4 regions of the Streptosporangium lutulentum genome follow, and region 4 is predicted to be linked to each of the others. Evidence: riboswitches for the same ligand, from Rfam matches in the RefSeq annotation. Region 4 holds a riboswitch; each other region holds the start of a gene.
What was found. Region 4 has a riboswitch for cobalamin ahead of J2853_RS10070 (ABC transporter substrate-binding protein). Riboswitches for the same ligand answer to the same signal wherever they lie in the genome.
Positions count from the first base shown of each region.

Region 1: it holds a riboswitch for cobalamin, as region 4 does, so the genes downstream of both, J2853_RS04290 (ribonucleoside-diphosphate reductase subunit alpha) here and J2853_RS10070 (ABC transporter substrate-binding protein) in region 4, are expected to answer to the same signal.
Region 2: it holds a riboswitch for cobalamin, as region 4 does, so the genes downstream of both, J2853_RS17980 (CbtB domain-containing protein) here and J2853_RS10070 (ABC transporter substrate-binding protein) in region 4, are expected to answer to the same signal.
Region 3: it holds a riboswitch for cobalamin, as region 4 does, so the genes downstream of both, J2853_RS16650 ((2Fe-2S)-binding protein) here and J2853_RS10070 (ABC transporter substrate-binding protein) in region 4, are expected to answer to the same signal.

Region 1 covers NZ_JAUSQU010000001.1:1,000,851-1,005,871, forward strand. Annotated here, with positions in the region: gene glmS (glutamine--fructose-6-phosphate transaminase (isomerizing)) at 1-1,021, shown strand, start outside; gene J2853_RS04285 (Bug family tripartite tricarboxylate transporter substrate binding protein) at 1,206-2,228, shown strand; cobalamin riboswitch at 2,234-2,435, shown strand; gene J2853_RS04290 (ribonucleoside-diphosphate reductase subunit alpha) at 2,559-4,775, shown strand; gene J2853_RS04295 (ribonucleotide-diphosphate reductase subunit beta) at 4,806-5,021, shown strand, end outside.
Region 2 covers NZ_JAUSQU010000001.1:4,011,449-4,016,469, reverse strand. Annotated here, with positions in the region: gene J2853_RS17990 (acyltransferase family protein) at 1-501, shown strand, start outside; gene dop (depupylase/deamidase Dop) at 588-2,102, shown strand; adenosylcobalamin (AdoCbl) riboswitch at 2,226-2,319, shown strand; gene J2853_RS17980 (CbtB domain-containing protein) at 2,363-2,557, shown strand; gene J2853_RS17975 (CbtA family protein) at 2,565-3,314, shown strand; gene J2853_RS17970 (histidine phosphatase family protein) at 3,311-3,874, shown strand; gene J2853_RS17965 (putative cobaltochelatase) at 3,871-5,021, shown strand, end outside.
Region 3 covers NZ_JAUSQU010000001.1:3,718,507-3,723,527, forward strand. Annotated here, with positions in the region: gene J2853_RS16635 (50S ribosomal protein L7/L12) at 145-609, shown strand; gene J2853_RS16640 (YybH family protein) at 725-1,135, shown strand; gene J2853_RS16645 ((2Fe-2S) ferredoxin domain-containing protein) at 1,312-1,680, opposite strand; gene J2853_RS16650 ((2Fe-2S)-binding protein) at 1,833-2,609, opposite strand; cobalamin riboswitch at 2,709-2,904, opposite strand; gene cobF (precorrin-6A synthase (deacetylating)) at 3,108-3,866, shown strand; gene J2853_RS16660 (hypothetical protein) at 3,987-4,262, opposite strand; partial or broken gene J2853_RS16665 (helix-turn-helix domain-containing protein) at 4,649-5,021, opposite strand, start outside.
Region 4 covers NZ_JAUSQU010000001.1:2,367,090-2,372,110, reverse strand. Annotated here, with positions in the region: gene J2853_RS10080 (ABC transporter ATP-binding protein) at 1-325, opposite strand, end outside; gene J2853_RS10075 (FecCD family ABC transporter permease) at 322-1,395, opposite strand; gene J2853_RS10070 (ABC transporter substrate-binding protein) at 1,401-2,405, opposite strand; cobalamin riboswitch at 2,731-2,922, opposite strand; gene J2853_RS10065 (alpha/beta fold hydrolase) at 3,015-3,965, shown strand; gene J2853_RS10060 (serine hydrolase domain-containing protein) at 4,110-5,021, opposite strand, start outside.

The sequences.
Region 1 (5,021 bases), 1.4 Mb from region 4:
GCGCGGGCGTCTCGACGACCGCTTCCACATCGCGCACCTCGGCGGCCTCAACATGGACGCGCGGGAGACCCGGTCCTTCCGCCGCGTGAAGATCATCGGCTGTGGTTCGGCCTACTACTCGGGCCAGATCGGCGCGCAGCTCATCGAGGAGCTGGCGCGGATCCCGGCCGACGCCGAACCGGCCAGCGAGTTCCGCTACCGCAGCCCGGTCGTGGAGGCCGACACCCTCTACGTGGCGATCAGCCAGTCGGGGGAGACCTACGACACCCTCGCCGCCGTCCAGGAGCTCAAGCGCAAGGGCGGGCGGGTGCTCGGCATCGTCAACACCGTCGGCAGCGCCATCGCCCGGGAGTGCGACGGAGGCGTCTACCTGCACGCGGGTCCCGAGGTCTCGGTGGCGAGCACGAAGGCGTTCACCTCGACCGCCGTGGCCTTCGCCCTGCTCGCGCTGCACCTGGGCCGCGTTCGCGACCTGTCCCCGGCCGACGGCCGGCGCGTCTGCGAGGGCCTGCGCAGGCTGCCCGACCAGATCAAGGAGATCCTCACGCTGGAGTCCCAGATCAGGGAGCTGGCGGAGAAGTACGCCACCTCGCCGAGCATGATGTTCGTGGGCCGGGTCCGGGGTTATCCGGTGGCCCGCGAGGGCGCGCAGAAGCTCAAGGAGATCTCCTACGTGCACGCCGAGGCCTACCCGGCCAGCGAGCTCAAGCACGGCCCGCTGGCGTTGATCGGCCCTGACATGCCGACCGTCGCGATCGTCCCCGACGACGAGCTGCTGGACAAGAACCTCACCACACTGGGTGAGATCCGCGCGCGCGGCGGGCGGGTGCTCATGGTCGGGCACCGTACGGCCGACACCAAGCTGGCCGACGACTGCATCGTGGTGCCCAAGAACGAGACCGAGCTGGACCCGATCCTGCTGTCGATCCCGCTCCAGCTCTTCGCCTACCACGCCGCCGTCGCCCTGGGCCGGGACGTGGACAAGCCGCGCAACCTGGCCAAGAGCGTCACGGTGGAGTGACCTGGGCGCCGACCTTCCCGGAGCCTCCGGGACTTGGCCTTCCCGGCCCCTTCCCCGGGCTCCCCGCCGCGTGTTCACCGCGCCGGGGAGCCCCTCCCGGCCGAGACGACACCCCCCAACATGTGACAGAGAGTGACATGAGAGTAACCTGAAGTATAGGGGGATCTTGGGGGAAGGGCCGCTTATGCGCCGTCGGGGGTTTTTTGCGTTCGCCGCGGGGATCATGGTCGCCGCGGGGTGCGGTTCGACGAGGAACTCCGGCGCGTCCACGGTCGGCAGGCTGTCCATCATCGCGCCCACGGCCCACGGGCAGGGCTGGGATCTGGCCGCCCGCACGCTGGCCGCCGTCATGATCGACGCGAAGCTGGCGAGGACCGTCGGAGTGAGCAACCATCCGGGCGGTCTGGACGCCGCCACGATGAACACGTTCGCCGCCGACCACGGCCCGTTCATGAGTGAAGGCAAGCTGCTCCTCACGGGGATGCCGATGGTGGCCGGGGCGGAGATCACGAACGCCCCCTCCGTGGTGGACTCCACCACCCCCCTCGCCCGCCTGATCGGCGACTGGGCGGCCCTGGTCGTCCCCGCGAACTCCCCCCTGCGCACCTTCGAGGACTTCGTCGAGGTGCTCCGCCGCGATCCGGCGGGGCTGGTGGTGGGCGGCCGGTTCACGGGAGGTTCCGACCACGTGCTCTACGGCATGATCGGCAAGTGTCTCGGGGTGGACGCCCGGCTGCTGGAATACAGCGGGTATCCCGGTTGGGCCGAGTCGGTCGAGGCACTCAACGACGGCCGGGTGGCCGCGCTCCTGGGGTCGGCCCGCTCCTTCAAGGAGGAGATCGCCGCGCGCCGCCTGCGACCCCTGGTGGTCTCCTCCGGCCAGCGGATCGACGGGATCGACGCGCCGACGCTCCTGGAGCTGGAAGTCCGGCTGGAGTACAGCGACTGGTGCGGCCTGCTCGGCCCCCGGGGCATGCGCCCCGAGGACAGGGACGAGGCCGTCGCCCTGTGCGACAGGCTGGACGACACGCCGCGCTGGCAGGAGGTGTGCGCGGCCAACGGCTGGAACCGGGTGTATCTGAGCGGCGAGGATTTCCGCCAGTGGCTCGTCACCGAGACCGGACGCACCCGCGGGGTTCTCTACGACCTGGGGCTGCTCAGGTCCTCAAGCACAAGGTGTAGGGGTGGTTGCGTCAAGCGCCACTAGATGTAGGATCCTCACTCGTTGCTGGTTCGCCCTTCCGGGGGCGAGGCAAGAGGGAACCCGGTGAGACTCCGGGGCTGCCCCGCAGCGGTGAACGGGAACGACAACCGTCATGAGAGCACTGGGCGCACCTTGCCTGGGAAGCGACGGTCGGTAGGCGTGAGCAAGGCGCCCGTGAGTCCGAAAACCTGCCGGCGACCATGAAAACTGTCCAGGGCCTCGAGGGAGGGCTCGCGGAACGAGGCGGTCCGGCATGCCCGGAACCGCTCTCAGACGCGTGCGCCCTTCCGGCGGGAGCCAACGGGGGAATTACGAGCACGCGAGGGGTAAAACGTGACACAGACCTTGGTCGACGCCACCAAGGAGACCGGGAACGACCAGGTCGACCGCCGGTTGGCGATCGACGAGGCCGCCGCCCGGGTGATCACTGATCCGGCGAACTCCAAGATCGCCGCCGGGATGCTGGCCGAGCTGATCGCCGACGAGGCCGCCGGGCACGGGGTCCGGACCTTCTCCGAGTCCATCGCCGCGACGCACGCGGCCGGGCTCATCCAGGACGAGCTGGCCCGGTTCGTGGCCGCCAACGCCACGGCGCTGGACGCGCTGGTCGCACCGGACGCCGACGGGCGCTTCGAGTACTTCGGGCTGCGCACGGTGTACGACCGCTACCTGCTGCGCCACCCGGAGACCCGCAAGGTCCTGGAGCGGCCCCAGCACTTCTTCCTCCGGGTGGCCTGCGGCCTGTCGGAGACCGTCGACGAGGCCGCCGAGCTGTACGCGCTCATGACGACCCTGTCCTACCTGCCGAGCTCGCCCACGCTGTTCAACTCCGGCTCGCGCAGGCCCCAGCTCTCCTCCTGCTTCCTGCTCGACTCTCCCCGGGACGACCTGGAGGCCATCTACGAGCGCTACGGGCAGGTCGCGCGACTGTCCAAGTACGCCGGGGGGATCGGGATCGCCTGGACGCGGGTCCGCTCGCGCGGCTCGCTGATCCGGGGCACCAACGGTCACTCCAACGGCATCGTGCCGTGGCTGCGCACGCTGGACTCCAGCGTCGCCGCGGTCAACCAGGGCGGTCGTCGCAAGGGCGCGGCCTGCGTCTACCTGGAGTCCTGGCACGCCGACGTCGAGGAGTTCCTCGAACTGCGGGACAGCACCGGCGAGGAGGCCCGCCGTACGCACAACCTGAACCTGGCGAACTGGATCCCCGACGAGTTCATGCGCAGGGTCGAGGCCGACGGCGTCTGGTCGCTGTTCGACCCCAAGGAGGTCCCGCACCTCACCGACCTGTACGGCGCCGCGTTCGAGGAGGCCTACCGGGCCGCCGAGGCCGAGGGCCGGTTCGTCAAGCAGATCCCGGCCCGCTCGCTGTACGGCCGGATGATGCGCACTCTCGCCCAGACGGGCAACGGCTGGATGACCTTCAAGGACGCGGCCAACCGGACCTCCAACCAGACGGCCCGCCCCGAGAACGTCATCCACCTCTCGAACCTCTGCACCGAGATCCTCGAGGTCACCAACGACGCCGAGACCGCCGTCTGCAACCTCGGCTCGATCAACCTCGCCGCCCACCTCACCGGCGAGGGAGTCGACTGGGTACGGCTGCGCGCGACCGTCCGCACCGCCGTGCGGTTCCTGGACCGGACCATCGACCTGGGCTTCTACCCGACGCCCGAGGCGAGGACGGCCAACGAGAAGTGGCGCCCGATCGGGCTGGGCGTGATGGGCCTGGCCGACGTGCTGTTCGCGCTGCGGCTGCCGTTCGACTCGCCGCAGGCGCTGGAGCTGTCCACCCGGATCTCCGAGGAGATCGCCCTCGCCGCCTACGGCACGTCCGCGGACCTGGCCGTCGAGCGGGGCCGCCACCCCTCCTACGACGAGACCAGGGCCGCCGGCGGCGTGCTCCACCCCGACCACTACGACGCCGCGCGATCGGCGGAGTGGACGGCGATCAGGGAGAGGATCGCGACGACCGGCCTGCGCAACTCGCTGATGATCGCGATCGCGCCCACCGCCACCATCGCCTCCATCGCGGGCTGCTACGAGTGCATCGAGCCCCAGGTCTCCAACGTCTTCAAGCGCGAGACCCTGTCGGGGGAGTTCCTCCAGGTCAACCGCTACCTGGTCCGCGACCTGCAGGCCCGCGGCCTGTGGACCCCGCAGATCCGTGACGCGATCAAGCGTGCCGACGGCTCCGTCCAGGACATCCCCGAGATCCCCGCCGACCTCAAGGTGCTCTACCGGACCGCCTGGGAGCTGCCGCAGAAGGCGCTGATCGACCTGGCCGCCGCGCGCACGCCGTACATCGACCAGTCGCAGTCGCTGAACCTCTTCATGGCCACGCCGACCATCGGCAAGCTCTCCTCGATGTACGCCTACGCATGGAAGTCCGGTCTCAAGACCACCTACTACCTGCGCTCGCGCCCGGCCACCCGGATCTCGCAGGCCACCGTGCAGGCGCCCGCGGCCCAGGCGGCGCAGACCGTGCTCGACCCCGAGGCCGTCGCGTGCTCCCTGGAGAACCCCGAGTACTGCGACGCCTGCCAGTAGGCATTTTTTTTCAGGAAAGGCTTTGCCCTGATGTTGCTCGACCCTGGAATGGACCTCACGCTGCGGCCCATGCGGTACCCGGAGTTCTACGAGCGCTACCGGGCCGCGATCCGCAACACCTGGACCGTGGAGGAGGTGGACCTCACCTCCGACCTGGCCGACCTGGCCAGGATGACGCCCGAGGAACGTCACCTGATCAACCGCCTCGTCGCGTTCTTCGCGACCGGTGACTCGATCGTGGCCAAC
Region 2 (5,021 bases), 1.6 Mb from region 4:
CTGATGACCAGGTACGGGCCCAAGCTGATCCTGTGGTGCGTCGCCGGGATCAGCGCGGGCCTGGCGGTCAGCGCGGCGCTCGACCGGGTCGAGGGGCGGATCGAGCTGGTCGGCTACGCCGCGATGCCCGTGCCCGGCTGGGCCGTCGCCGCCACCGTGATCGGCTTCTACGTGCTCATGGCGATGGTGGCGCTCGGCGGGCTGCGCCGGCTCCGCTGGCGGGGCCTGACCGTCCTGGGGGCGCTCACCTACCCCCTCTACCTCTTCCACGCCACGGCCGCCGTCCTGATCGTTCCGGCCCTGCGGGACACGCTGCCGCCCTGGCTGACCGCCGCGGTCACCGTGCTGGCCGCGATGGCCTTCTCCTACCTCGTGTACCGGGTGGCCGAACGCCCCGTCCAGGAGTTCGTGAAGGCCCGGCGGCGGGGAAGGCCCTCGCCGGCGCCCGTTCCGCCCGTCGTGGGGCCCCTCGTTGCGGGCGAAAAGGCCTCGGTGCCATAACTGTCCGACCACCGGGCATAGTGAAGGGTCTAGGGTCGGGAATACATACGGAGAAGAGAACAGTCCCGGATGAACAGAGGGTGCGCATGACGGTACGGCGGGTGATGGGCATCGAGACCGAATACGGCATCTCCGTGCCCGGACAGCCGGGGGCCAACGCGATGGTGACCTCCTCCCAAGTCGTGAACGCCTACCTGGCCGCCTCGACGGCCCGGGCGCGGCGCGCGCGCTGGGACTTCGAGGAGGAGAATCCTCTGCGAGACGCGCGAGGTTTCGACCTGGCCAGGGAGGTGGCCGACCAGAGCCAGCTCACGGATGAGGATCTGGGCCTGGCCAACGTGATCCTGACCAACGGCGCCCGGCTTTATGTGGACCATGCCCATCCCGAATACTCCACTCCCGAGTGCACCAACCCGCGAGCCGCGGTGATCTGGGACAAGGCGGGGGAGCGGGTCATGCACGACGCGGCGGTCCGCGCCTCGGCGGTGCCGGCCAACGCCCCGATCCAGCTTTACAAGAACAACACCGACAACAAGGGCGCCTCCTACGGTTGCCACGAGAACTACCTGATGCGGCGGGCCACGCCGTTCGCCGACATCGTCAGGCACCTGACGCCGTTCTTCGTCTCCCGGCAGGTCGTCACCGGCGCGGGCAAGGTCGGCATCGGCCAGGACTCACGCAGCGAGGGCTTCCAGATCAGCCAGCGCGCCGACTTCTTCGAGGTCGAGGTGGGCCTGGAGACCACGCTCAAGCGGCCGATCATCAACACCCGCGACGAGCCGCACGCCGATCCGGAGAAGTATCGCCGCCTGCACGTCATCATCGGTGACGCCAACATGTCGGAGATCTCTACTTACCTGAAGCTCGGATCCACCGCGCTGGTCCTCGCCATGATCGAGGACGGTTACTTCACCCGCGATCTCACCGTGGACAACCCGGTCCAGGCCCTGCGGGCGGTCTCCCACGACCCCACGCTCAAATACGAGATCCCGATGCGCGACGGCCGCAGGCTGACGGCCGTACAGCTCCAGATGGAGTATCTGGAGCTGGCGCGCAAGTATGCCGAGGAGCGCAGCGCCAACGGCGTGGACGAGCCCACCAAGGACGTCCTGGACCGCTGGGAGTCGGTCCTCACCCGTCTGGCCGAGGACCCGATGCAGCTCTCCAGGGAGCTGGACTGGGTCGCCAAGCTGGAACTGCTGGAGGGTTACCGCACCCGCGACAACCTTCCCTGGTCCCACTCGCGCCTGCAGCTCGTCGACCTCCAGTACTCCGACATCCGGCCCGACCGCGGTCTGTACAACCGGCTGGTCGCCCGGGGCCGGATGCAGCGGCTGGTCACCGAGGAAGAGGTCCAGCGGGCCATCGAGATCCCGCCCAGCGACACCCGCGCCTACTTCCGGGGGCGTTGCCTGAGCCAGTACAGCGAGTCGGTCGCCGCCGCCTCCTGGGACTCGGTGATCTTCGACATCCCCGGCCGCGAGTCGCTGCAGCGCGTTCCGACCCTGGAGCCGCTGCGCGGCACCAAGGCCCACGTGGGTGAGCTGTTCGACCGCTGCCGGACCGCCGCGGAGCTGGTGACGGCCCTCACCGGCGAGTAGTGATCCTCCGATCGTGCGGGGAGGCGGTCCCGATGGGATCGCCTCCCCGCACCGTCATGTCCGGATGGTCTTGATGTCTGGATTGACGGGGGATAGGTAACCGGGGTACGTTCCGGGGGATTTGTGGCGGTGCGAGGGAAATCCGGTGAAATACCGGTGCGGTCGCGCCACTGTAACCGGCACGTCAGTGCCGGAAGCCAGGTCACTCGACCGCCACCGACCTACGAAAAAGGGACGCGTCAATCCCGAAGGAGGTGGCCGTGAGCCAGATCTCGGCTCCGCACGCCAAGCCCATCCCGTTGTCCTCACTCACCTGGTGGCTGCTCGCCGTACCGGTGCTGCTGCTGCTCGCCTACCTGGTCACGTTCGACCAGGGAGCGGTCTCGCAGGCCGGGAACTACCTGCACGAGCTCATGCACGACGGGCGCCATCTGCTCGGCGTCCCGTGTCACTGAGCCGCATGTGATCACCAAACTCATCGTCCGGGGACTACTCGCCGGACTGCTCGCCGGGCTGTTCGCGGCAGCCTTCGCCTACGCCGTGGGCGAGCCGCGCATCGACCAGGCCATCGCGATCGAGGAGGCGGCCTCGGCCGCCGCCCCGGCGGCCGGATCCCACTCCCACGAGGCCGCCGAACCCGCGGCCCACTCCCACGACGAGGACGAGGCACTGGTCAGCAGGGACGGGCAGCGCTTCGGGCTCTTCCTCGCCCTGGCCCTGTACGGACTGGCCGTCGGGGGGCTGTTCGCCCTCGTCTACGCGTTCCTGCGCGGCCGGGCCGGGCCCCGCTCCGAACCGGTGCTCGCGGTGACCCTCGCGGCCGCCGCCTTCGGCGCCATCGTCCTCATCCCTTTCCTGAAATATCCCGCCAACCCACCTGCGGTCGGTGATCCCGAGACGATCAACCAGCGCACCGTGCTCTACCTGGTCGCGGTGCTCATCGGGATCCTCGCCGTCGCCGCGGGCGCCGCCGCCTACCGGTACGCCGCACAGCGTGAGCCCTGGCTGCGCTGGCTGTCGGCGGGGGCTTCGGTGCTGATCCCCGTGGCCGTGGCCTTGATCCTCCTTCCGGAGATCAACGAGGTGCCCGCGGGCTTCCCCGCCGATCTCCTGTGGAACTTCCGGATCGCGTCCATCGGCACCCAGGCGGTGTTCTGGACCGGCATCGGCGCGCTGTTCGCCTTCGCCGCGCGCGGGCGCAGCACGGGGTGACGACCCCCTCGGGGGTCACCCGCTTGCTGTTCGTCTGTCACGCCTCCACCTCGGCGACGGCACGGGCCGCGTTCCCGGGTGACGAACCGCTCGACGAACGCGGCCTGCGCCGGGCCACCGGCCTGGCGCGGGAGTTCGGCCGCGGCTCGGCGGCCTGCCCCGCCGAGGTGCGCTGCGTCCAGACCGCCGCGGCGCTCGGCCTGCGGGCCGACCCCGACCCGCTGCTCGCCGACTGCGACTATGGTCGCTGGAGCGGCCGGACGCTCGGCGAGGTCGAGGCCGCCGAACCCGAGGCTCTCGCCTCCTGGCTCGGCGACCCCGCCGCGGCGCCCCACGGGGGAGAGTCGATCGCCGGCCTCCTCGGCAGGGTGGCGGGCTGGCTCGCCGGCCGCGCCCCCGGCAGGCTCGTCGCGATCACCCACCCCCCGGTCATCCGCGCCGCGGTCGTCCACGCCCTCGGGGCGCCCGCCGCGGCGTTCTGGCGGATCGACGTCGCGCCGCTGGCCCGCGTCGCGCTCACCGGCCGGGGCGGGCGCTGGCAGCTGAGCTACACCCCATGACAAAAGGCAAGGAGATCTCGAAGGTGCGTGAGTCCCGTTATCCCTTCACCGCGATCGTGGGATCGGAGGACCTGAAGCTCGCGCTGATCCTCAACGCCGTGTCCCCCCGCTCCGGCGGGGTGCTGGTCAGAGGGGAGAAGGGCACGGCCAAGTCCACGATCGTGCGGGCGCTGGCCGCGCTGCTGCCCCCCGTCGAGGTGGTGAGCGGCTGCCGCTTCTCCTGCGACCCCGCGACCCCGGACCCCGGCTGCCCCGACGGGCCGCACGAGGCCCGGGCGCACGCCGAGCCGCCCGCGGGTTCCGCGGCCGGTACCGTGCGGCCCGCCCGCCTGGTGGAGCTGCCGGTCGGCGCCTCCGAGGACCGCCTGGTCGGCTCCCTCGACATCGAACGGGCGCTCACCGAGGGCGTGAAGTCCTTCGAACCCGGCCTCCTGGCGGGCGCCCACCGGGGCGTCCTCTACGTGGACGAGGTCAACCTGCTCCACGACCACCTGGTCGACCTGCTGCTGGACGCCGCCGCGCTGGGCACGTGCTACGTCGAGCGCGAAGGCGTGTCGGTACGGCACGCGGCCCGGTTCCTGCTGGTGGGCACCATGAACCCCGAAGAGGGGGAGCTCCGGCCGCAACTCCTGGACCGTTTCGGGCTGACCGTGGAGGTCCGGGCGTCGCGGGAGGCGCCGGAGCGGGCGGAGGTGGTACGGCGGCGCCTGGCGTTCGAGGCCGACCCCGACGCCTTCGCCCAGAAGTGGGCCGGCGAGGAGCAGGACCTGGCGAGGCGGATCGCCGAGGCCCGGGCCCGGCTGCCCCGGGTGGTGCTGCCCGACTCCGCGCTGTTGCAGATCGCCACGGTCTGCGCGGCGTTCGAGGTGGACGGGCTCCGCGCCGACCTGGTCACCGCGAGTGCGGCGATCGCCCACGCCGCCTGGCAGGGCCGTACCGTCGTCACCGCCGACGACGTGCGCGAGGCCGCCAGGCTCGCCCTTCCGCACCGCCGGCGCCGTGACCCCTTCGACGCCCCCGGCCTGGACGAGTCCAAGCTGGAGGACCTCCTGAACCGGATTCCCGACGACCCGGCCGCCGTGGGCCCCGAGGACCCGGATCCGGACGACCCGGGTCCGGAGGGTCCGGGCGGCGCGGGCCCCGACGA
Region 3 (5,021 bases), 1.4 Mb from region 4:
GGTCATGGGCGCTCGCCCGGAGCGAGCGAGGCGGCACCCGCCTTCCGCCCGTCCCGAGGCCGGCGCCGAACGGCGCGGGCGGTCGCGTCAACGGCCGGACCGCTTCCTGTACAGCGTGCGCGGACCCGTCATACGATGCGGTTCGTGCCGAACATCGGACCCGTAGAGCTGCTCATCGCCGCCGCTCTGCTCGCGGTGATCCTGGCGATCGTCCTCGGTGTCGTCGTGGTCGCCCGGAGGGGAGACAGGGCGTCCCTTCCACCGCCGATGCCGCCGGCGCCCCAGGATCTGCAGGAGCTCGTCACGCGGCTGACGCGCCAGGGACAGAAGATCCATGCGATCAAGGCGCTGCGCCATCACACCGGGCTCGGCCTGTCCGAGTCCAAGAAGGTCATCGACGCCGTGGCCCTGGGGCACCCCATGTGGAGCCATCCCGTGCTGGCCCCGTTCCGGCCCTCCCCCGTGGCCCTGCCGCACGCCGGTCCCGACCTGGCCACCCGCGTGCGCGAGCTCAAGGCCGCCGGTCGCACGGCGCAGGCGATCCACCTGGTACGCGGCGAGACCGGCATGGGTCAGGCCGAGGCCGAGCTGTTCGTCGGCAGCCTCTGAACGCCCCCGGCGAGCGTGCCCCCGGTGCTCCGGTCAGGAGGTTCCTGTTGACATTGTCGCCAATGTCAAGGTTTAGCCTCAAAGCTCCTGTCCCCGCATCCTGGAACGGACGCCGATGACCATCCTGGCCGACCCTGACGACCGCGCCCTCCTGCTCGACCGCGACCGGAGCTTCTTCGACGCCCTGGTCGCCGCCGACCTCTCCTGCCTGGACGACCTGCTGGCGGACGACTTCGTCATGGTCGCCATCGACAACGGCGCGACCGTGACCCGAGCCGACCTGCTCGGTCTGATGTCATCCGGAACCGTCCGGTTTCCGGCCGTGCAGTCCTTCCCGGACGAGGCCGTCGTCCGCCGTATCGGAGACGTCGGCATCGTCGTCGGGCGAACCGGCATGAACTTCACCGGCGCCGACGGCGCCGTCTTCACCGCCGGCAGCCGGTACACCCACGTCTTCGTCTCCGACTCCGTCGCGGGATGGCGCCTCGTCTCCGCGCAGGGCACGGAGATCAAGCCCGGCTCGTGACGCCCCTCTCGCCGGGGCCCGCCGGACTCCCCCGTCTCCAGACGGAGAGCGGACAGGACGGCGGCGGCCGATCCGGGACCGGTCGGCCGGGGACGCGATCGCGTTCGGCCGGCGGGGTCTCCGTGTCATCGGGATGACGGTGGAAATCCCGAGCCCCTCGATCCGGCGGGCCACCGTCAGGAAAGTGCCGGCGCGGTGCGGACACGGCGGGGCGGGGTGAAGACGTACAGGCTGAGGATGTCGGACGGTTCGGCCACTCCCGGGCCACCGGCACGAACCCAGGCCGCGATGTCCTCGGCCGCGTCCGGGTCGTTGACCAGGCCGAGCCACACGGGACGGCCTCCCGCGGCGCGGCCGGCGGCCGACGGCTGGACGACGATCACGTTCGCCCGCTCGCACACGTCCAGGCAGTCGGTGACGCGGACCGCGGCGGTCTCGGACAAGCGGGCGACCTGCTCGGCGTGGTCGAGTCCGGCCACCTTCCCCGGGTCGCCGCAGCAGCAGCCGCGGCAGACGACGATCCTGCATGGTGCCGGTTTCCTCATGCGCACGTGAATCCTTTGCCGGTGCATTCGAGCAGGTCAGATGACGGTTCGAGGCAGGGGCACGGGGTTCGCCCCGGCCGGTCGGGCGGGCGGGCCGGGAACCCGCCGGTCGCCGGCGGGTTCCCGGACACGCGGAGGGCCGGCCGAGCGGCTCATGGGGCTCCCCGGGCAGCTCGTACGGCTCGCGTCCACTGCTCGCGGCGGATCTCCGGATCGATCAGAGCGCAGTCGCCGCACATGCCGCCGCCCGGCAGGCGGTAGTACAGGCAGCAGCTGCGCCGGACGAAGAACGAGTGTCCCGGGGCGGGTTCGGCCAGCTCACCGCCGCCTTCCAGGACCCCCGTGGAAAGCAGTTCGCGCCCCAGCGCGCTCGCGCCGGCGGCGTGTCCCGGATGGCGGCGGGCGATCGCCTGGACGGTCCCGGCCAGCGCGGAGGCGGCGTTGCCCCACAGCAGACCGGGGGCGATCTTGGTGACCTCCCGCGTGGTGCGGGCCAGTGGCTCCAGCAGCCCGGTGACCACGACGCGGTAGATCGGCTCGGCCGCCCGGTTCGGGTCGGTGATCTCCCAGCCCTCCGGGTGGGCGACTCGCAGCGGGAGCGGGCCGCTCGGCGTGGGACGCCAGAACGCGCGGTCCGGCGCCAGGTCGACGAGCACCCCGCGGGTGACGGCCGCACCGATGACCGGCGACCACAGGCGAGCGGCCAGGCCCTGGAAGAAGATGGAGGCGGCGACCAGGTCCTCGGTGGTGCCCAGGCGTCGCGCCACCTCGGCGATCCTGCCCGACAGCACGCTCGGGCCGGTGAGCAGCTCGGTGAGCGGGAGCCACCCGGATTCGAGCGGTCCCGTTTCGAGCTCGAAGTAGGCGCTGATCGTCGCCACCTCGGACAGAACGCCTGCGACGCGACGGGAGGTCGCGGGTCGTGGCATCACCGGGACGGCCCCGATCGACGGGCAGGCCGAAGGGCGCACTGCCGGTAGGACCACATGGCGGCCACCGTCCTCTCCTGGGGAGATCCGCCCCATATCGTGAGGAGGCGACCGCGTGAGTCTCCTGGCTCTCGGGTCGATGCTCGTCCCGGCCTTCCCACCCGCACGCGGGCAGTGGCTTGTTCGGGATCCGCTCGCCGATCACAGTGGCGGGACCGCACCGGATTCACACCGGCTTCCTCGTTCCGCCGTCGCCTTCACCAGTCATGGTCGCACGAACGGTCACTGAGGACATAGCGGACCCAGCTCCCCGTTCCGTGGTCCGCGCGCCGAGCCGGCGGATCGCCGAGGGTCGCGGCCCCCGAGAAATCCCTCACCGTGGTCCGCGCGCCGAGCCGGCGGATCGCCGGGGGTCGCGGCCCCCGAGAGGTCCCTCACCATGGTCCGCGCGGCCGTCCGGCGCGCCGGTCTCTCCACGACAGCGGCAGACTCTTCCTCGTGAAGCGAATTCTCATCGTCGGCATCGGCGCGGGAGACCCCGACCACCTCACCCTCCAGGCGGTCAAGGCCATCGCGGCGGCCGACGTGTTCTTCATCCTGGACAAGGGCGAGGCCGGGCACGATCTCATCCGGCTCCGGCAGGACCTCGTCGACGCGCACGCCCGCGCGCCGTACCGGCTGGTCAAGGCCCGTGATCCCGACCGCGACCGGACCAGCGCCGCCTATGCCACCGCGGTCCAGGACTGGCGATCACGCCGCGCCGGCGTCTACGAACGGCTCATCCGCGACGAGCTCGGCGACGACGAGACCGGCGCGTTTCTCGTCTGGGGCGACCCCTCCCTCTACGACAGCACGCCGGCCGTCCTTGAGGAGGTCCTGGATCGGGGCGCGGTCCGATTCGTCTACGACGTCGTGCCCGGCATCAGCAGCGTGTCCGCTCTGGCCGCCCGGCACCGCATCGGCCTGACCCGGATCGCGCGGCCCCTGCACATCACCACGGGCCGCCGCCTGGCCCTGGAGGTCCCCGAGGCCGACGACATCGTCGTCATGCTCGACGCCCGCTGTGCCTTCGCCACCCTTCCCGACGCCGCCGAATTCGAGATCTACTGGGGCGCCTATCTCGGCACCCCCGACGAGATCCTGGTGGCCGGAGCGGTCACGGAGGTCGCCGGCCAGATCCGCGACGTCCGCGCCGCGGCTCGGGAACGCAAAGGCTGGATCATGGACACCTACCTGCTGAGACGGGTCTCTCGGTGAGACCGCGGGGATCACGGTCCAAAACGGCTCTGTCCCGCAGGATGCCCCTGGCCAATACGGCTGACCAGGGGCAAATGTGAAAACTCAGCAGAAAAGTGGAATTAATCAACCGCTAATGAACTACCAGCGGTAGATGGTGTAAGGGTTGTAGTAGACCTGGCCGTAGCTGAAAGGGTTGTAGTAGACCTGGCCGTAGCCGAGGGTGTTGTAGTAAACCCGGCCGTAGCCATAAGGGTTGAAGGGATCGATGAAGAAGTTGCCGCTGGCGCTCGAGTTCTCGGACGTGGCGGCGGATTCCTGAGTCGCGCTTGCGCCGGCAGGCTGGGCCGACACCGTCAGGCCGACGATGAGGGTGGAAGCCACCAATGTTCCGGCGGCGAGAGCGTGCTTGAACATGAAAAATCACTCCGTGTCTGATGTTTGAGCCTGGCGTGCTGCCTGGGCTTACAGAGCGCCGACCCGGCTTCCCGGAAATATGGCGAATCGGCGTCATGTAAGACGCTAGTTGAGGGTCATCCGTACGTTCACCCCAGAGAGAACAAAGCCTTGGTCCGGGATCATCACTGAAGAAAGGCGGAGGTTACACCTGAATGGAGATCAAAAGCCCGTTCTAGGTGACGAATCCGATAAATCGGCCGGACACGCCGACGAGACAGCCGAGCCGGTTTCTCGGTCGGAGCGGTGGTCGCCCGCACCGCGGACGACAGGCCACGCCGGGTTCTCCGGCCTTCTCTCACCCTCTCCGGTTTGAGGGCCGCGCCTCATCCGCCGGACGGTCCGCCGCGCCGAGGTCGGAGGCGACCGGTCCAGCCCAGTCGGCACAGCAGGTAGGCCACCCCACGCGCGGTGTAGGACACGTGGAATCTCTCAGCGATCAGCACGGCCACGCGTGAGGCGGTCCAGCACTGATCGTCCCAGCCGTAGGCGGCGGGCCCCTCCTCCAGGGCCTTCTCCAGCAACGTCAGCTGTTCGTCGGTGAGCTTGCAGCCGTTGCCGGCGGCGCCCTTGGAGGCCAGCGCGGCCTTGCCTCCCCGGCTCCAGAGCGCGTACCACTCGTAGGCGGACTTGCGGGTGATTCCCAGCAACCGGGCCACCCGCGGCGGCTCCATTTTCCCCGCGAACATGTCCGCGGCCCGGAACCGCAGCCTCTCGCGT
Region 4 (5,021 bases):
TGCGGCCCATGGCCACCACGTCGTACACGGTCAGCTCGAACTCGCCGGGTGCCTCCTGCAGGACGGCGGCCAGTCGCCGAGCCAGCCACTTGCCGGTCATGCCCCAGACGTCCTCACCGTCCAGCAGCACCCGCCCCGAGGTCGGGCGCAGCGCCCGGTAGAACGTGCGCAGCAGGGTGGACTTGCCTGCCCCGTTGGGTCCGACGAGCGCGACGACCTCGCCGGGGACGACGTGCAGCGAGACGTCCCGCACCAGGGCCCGGCCCGCGATGACGACGCTGACCCCTTCGACCCGCAGCGCCGCGGGTTCGCCCACCGGGGTCATCGGGCCGCCTTACGCCGCATCAGCCACAGAAAGAAGGGACCCCCGACCAGGGCGGTCAGGATGCCGATCGGGATCTCCTCCGGGGCGGTCACGCTGCGCGCGGCGAGGTCGGCGGCGATCAGGAAGGCCGCGCCCAGCAGGGCGACCGCCGGCAGTGCGCGCCGGTGGTCGGCGCCGACCAGCAGACGCACCACGTGCGGCATCATCAGCCCCACGAACCCGATCGAGCCGCTGACGGCGACGATCGCGCCGATCATCAGGGCGATGAGCACGAACAGCGCGGCGCGGAAGCGGTGAACGTTCAGGCCCAGGGCCGCGGCCGCCTCCTCCCCCGCCAGCAGCAGGTTGAGCGGGCGGGACACACCCAGCAGCACCGCGGTGCCGGCAAGGACCGCCCCGGCGGGGATCCACAGCAGGTCCCAGGTGGTGCCGGCCAGGCCGCCCAGCATCCAGCGCAGCGCCGATTCGGCTTTGCGCGGGTCGCCGGAGGTGATGATGAGGTAGCTGGCGACGGCCGAGAGCACCTCGCCCGTGGCGACCCCGGACAGCACCAGCCGCATGGTGGTCATCCGCCCTTTGGCACTGGCCAGGAAGTAGACCAGCAGCAGTGCCGCCAAAGCGCCGCCGAAGGCGGCCAGGGGCAGGGAGAAGGCGCCGAGCAGCGAGACGTTGAGCACCATGACGAGCACGGCGCCGACGGTCGCCCCCGATGACACCCCGAGCAGCATCGGGTCGGCCAGCGGGTTGCGCACCAGGGCTTGCAGGGCCATCCCGCACACCGACAAGCCCGCGCCGACGACGCCGCACAGCAGGACCCGGGGAACCCGGACGTCCATCACGATCGTCTCCCTGACCGGCGTCCAGGTGGGCTCGACCAGCGCGGGAAAGATCCGGTGCAGCAGGATGCCCCACACCTCGCCGAACGGCAGGCGGACCGAGCCGATCGCGATCCCGGCCGTGGCGGTCACCACCACGGCGATGCCGAGCAGCGTCAAGACCAGCGCGTACGGCACGCGTGCCCGACCGGCGGCGGCCTCGGTCGTGGTCGCCGCCGGCCGGGATTCGGCGATCTCGATCACGCGAAGCGGTCCGCGTGCAGCTGGCGGGCCAGCGATTCCACGCCGGCGGGCACCCGCACGCCCAGCACCGTGGACGACAGCGGCAGCACCGCGAAACGCTGGTTTTTGATCGCGGGCACGTCCTTGAGCGCGGGATTGGAGAGCAGGAACCTCTTCTTGTCCTCCGCGGACTCGTCGCCGTAGTCGTAGATGACGATCACCTCGGGCGCCCGCTCGGCCACCTGCTCGAACGAGACGTCCCCGAAGGCCTTGGGAAGGTCGGCGAACAGGTTCGTCCCGCCCGCCAGTTCGATCATCTCGTTGCCGATGCCGGCGCCTCCCGCGGTGAAGGCCGTCTTGTCGCCGCTGTCGTAGACGAACACCTTGACCGGGTCGATTCCGCCGATCTTCTCCTTGACGCGATCCAGCACTCCGCGCATCGCGGCGATCTGCCGCTCGGCGCGATCGGCCACGCCGAAGATCTTCCCGATCGTCCGGATCTCCTCCTCGACCTGGACCATGGTCACCGGGCCGGTCGGGCAGCCTTCGATGTTGACGTGGGAGTCGATTCCGGCCTCGGCCAGGACGGCACGGCCACGTCCCTCCTTCTCGTCGAAGGCGCTGTTGAACCCGCCGTACACGAAGTCGGGTTCGACCGACAGCAGCGACTCGTAGGAGGGGTACTCCTTGGCGAGCACCTTGATCGCCCGGTAGACGGTTTCGTACTCGGGCAGGATCCGGTCGTCGAGATAGGCCGTCGCGACCATCGACTTCTCCAGCCCGAGGGCGAGCATGACCTCGGTGGCGTGCTGGTTGAGCGTCACCGCCCGCTGCGGCGGCCGCCGGTAGGTGGTGCTCACCCCGCAGTTGACCACGGTGACGGGGAAGCCCGCGACAGGCGGGTTCGCGGCCGAGGGACCGCGCTCTGTGGTGGCCCCGGTGGCTCCGGTGTTCCCGCAGCCGGTCATCAGCAGGGCCGACACGAGGAGCAGGAGGAGCGGGCGCGCGCGCCGGGCCGTCATGGCCGGATCCTTTCGCTCACGAGCGGCACCCGAGGAGCGCGGTGGGATGAAGAAGCAGAGGACGGCTCGACCGCCGGGATTCCGAGCGGCGCAGGGGGGACGGAGCGTACTCGGGTGTCGTTGGACCCGTAGAGGGCGACGGACACCGCTTCGCCCCGTGAGCGGGGAAAACCCATTGATGGTCTCCTGAAAACGGGCCGCGGCCGCCATTCCTCGACAGCGACCGCGGCGGGCGAGGAGCCGGATCGCCAGAGGAGTCCCGTACGGCGGGCAGCCCGAAACCCGGCATGCCGCGCACCGTCCTCTCTTGGGGAGATCCGCCCCATATCGTGAGGAGGCGACCGCGTGAGTCTCCTGGCTCTCGGGTCGATGCTCGTCCCGGCCTTCCCACCCGCACGCGGGCAGTGGCTTGTTCGGGATCCGCTCGCCGATCACAGTGGCGGGACCGCACCGGATTCACACCGGATTCCTCGTTCCGCCGTCGCCTTCACCGACCATGGTCGCACACCCACCATCAGAGACAAAGACGGCGTTTACGTGACGGAATGCGTCCGACCATGTCATCACGGCCTCACGTTTGGGGTGATCGGACGAGGGAAGCCGCGCCGGATGTTCGACGACTTCGCTTTCGACCACATCGACGTCGGGCCGGTGACGCTGCGCGTGCGCCACGGCGGCTCAGGTCCGGCGGTGGTGCTCCTGCATGGCCATCCGCACACTCACGCGACCTGGCACAAGGTGGCTCCCGCGCTCGCCGAGCACTTCACCGTCGTCTGCCCCGACCTACGCGGCTACGGCCGCTCGACCGTTCCAGCGGATGAGCCGGAGCACGCACAGATGTCGAAGCGCGCGATGGCGGACGACGTCGTGGCTCTCATGCACGCTTTGGGCCATCACGAGTTCGCGGTCGTCGGGCACGATCGCGGGTCGTACGTCGCCTTCCGGTTGACGATGGACCATCCGGAGTCGGTGCGGGCTTTCGTGAACATCGGCGGCCCCCCGATCGGCGAGGTGCTCGATCGCGCCGGGGAGACCTTCGCGCGACTGTGGTGGCACTGGTTCTTCCTCGGGCAGACGAAGAACCCGGCGGAACGTGTGATCAATCAAGATCCGGACGCGTGGTACGCCGACAGGTCCGACCGCGTGGCGGACGAGGCGCTGGAGGACTACCGCGCCGCGCGACGCGACCCCCAGACCGTCCACGCCATGTGCGAGGACTACCGCGCGGGACTCACCGTGGATCGGCGCGACGACGCCGCCGACAAGGCCGCAGGAAAGAAGATCGCCTGTCCGGTGCTCGTGGTCTGGGGCAGGCACGACGACCTGCCGGAACTGTACGACGGCGACCCGGTCGCTCCCTGGCGGACCTGGGCGACCGATGTCAGGGGATGCGAGATGGACGCGGGACACAGCGTGCAGGAGGACAATCCCGAAGCGCTCCTGGACGTGCTCGTGCCTTTCCTGATGTCACACCGGGGAGATCCCTTTCCCCACGCCCGGCCGCCGGATGGCGAGCGTCCAGAGCGCGGGGAGCGGGTCGGGGAGCGCCGTCGCGTTTGACGACGGCGGGGTCGAGCCCGAGCCGGCTGAAGAGGTGGCCCAGGGCGGCGAGTCGGGCTTCAACTCGGTCCAGGGCGGTGAGATGGGCTTCGACCCGGTCGCCGCATCACGGCGGAGATCGGGTCGAAGCGGTGCGGGGCGGCTCTATGCGATCTTGGGTGCGGCGCGCATGGCGGCGTAACAGCACCGGGTGCCGTCGGCGAGCGTGGCGAACACCACGGGCAGGGCGTCCACGCCGAAGGCCGAGCCGGTCGCGGCGAAGACGGTGTCGGTGACCGGGATCAGGACGGCCTCCAGCGGCGGGGACAGGTCCTTCATCCCGTCGACGAACTCGTACCGCAGGTGCGCGGTGCCGTCCTCGTCCTGGGTGATGGTGATCTCGACGCCTTCGCGACGGTAGGTGCCCAGGTAGGGGGTGACGTCCACGGCGGGCGGCTCGGCGGGCGGGCCGAAGGCCTCGGGCATGGTCACACCGGCCAGTTCGGCGAGGAGTTCCCGGAACAGCGCATCGTACAGTTCGCGGGTCCCGCCGCCGTTGGCGAGCAGCACGACGGCCACGTCCGCGTGCGGCACGACGCGCAGGTAGCCGTGCTGGCTCACCGACGACCCGTCGTGGCCGTAGCCGGCGACGCCGTCCCAGTCGTAGAGGCTCCAGCCCAGCCCCCAGCCGTCGGCGCTGACGGTCCACTTGTCGGGGCTGTCGACCTCGCGGCGCTGCATCGCCGCGACCGAACCGGCCGACAGCACGCGGGTGCCGTCCGGAGCGAGGCCGCCGGCCAGGTGCATCCGGGCCAGCCGAACGACGTCGGCGGCGGTGGTCAGGACCCGGCCGTAGGGGCCGGCCGAACGCGGCATCATGTCCCAGGCCGGGGCCGGGTCTGGGTCGGCTCCGGGCTCGCCCAGGTGCCCCATCGCCACCCGGAACCGCAGCGCCTCCTCGGGCAGCGTCATCGAGTGCTCCAGCCCCAGCGGGACCAGCAGCCGGTCCTTCAGCGCCTGGTCCCAGACCTGGCCGGTGACCACCTCGACGACGCGGCCCAGCACGTTGTACCCGAC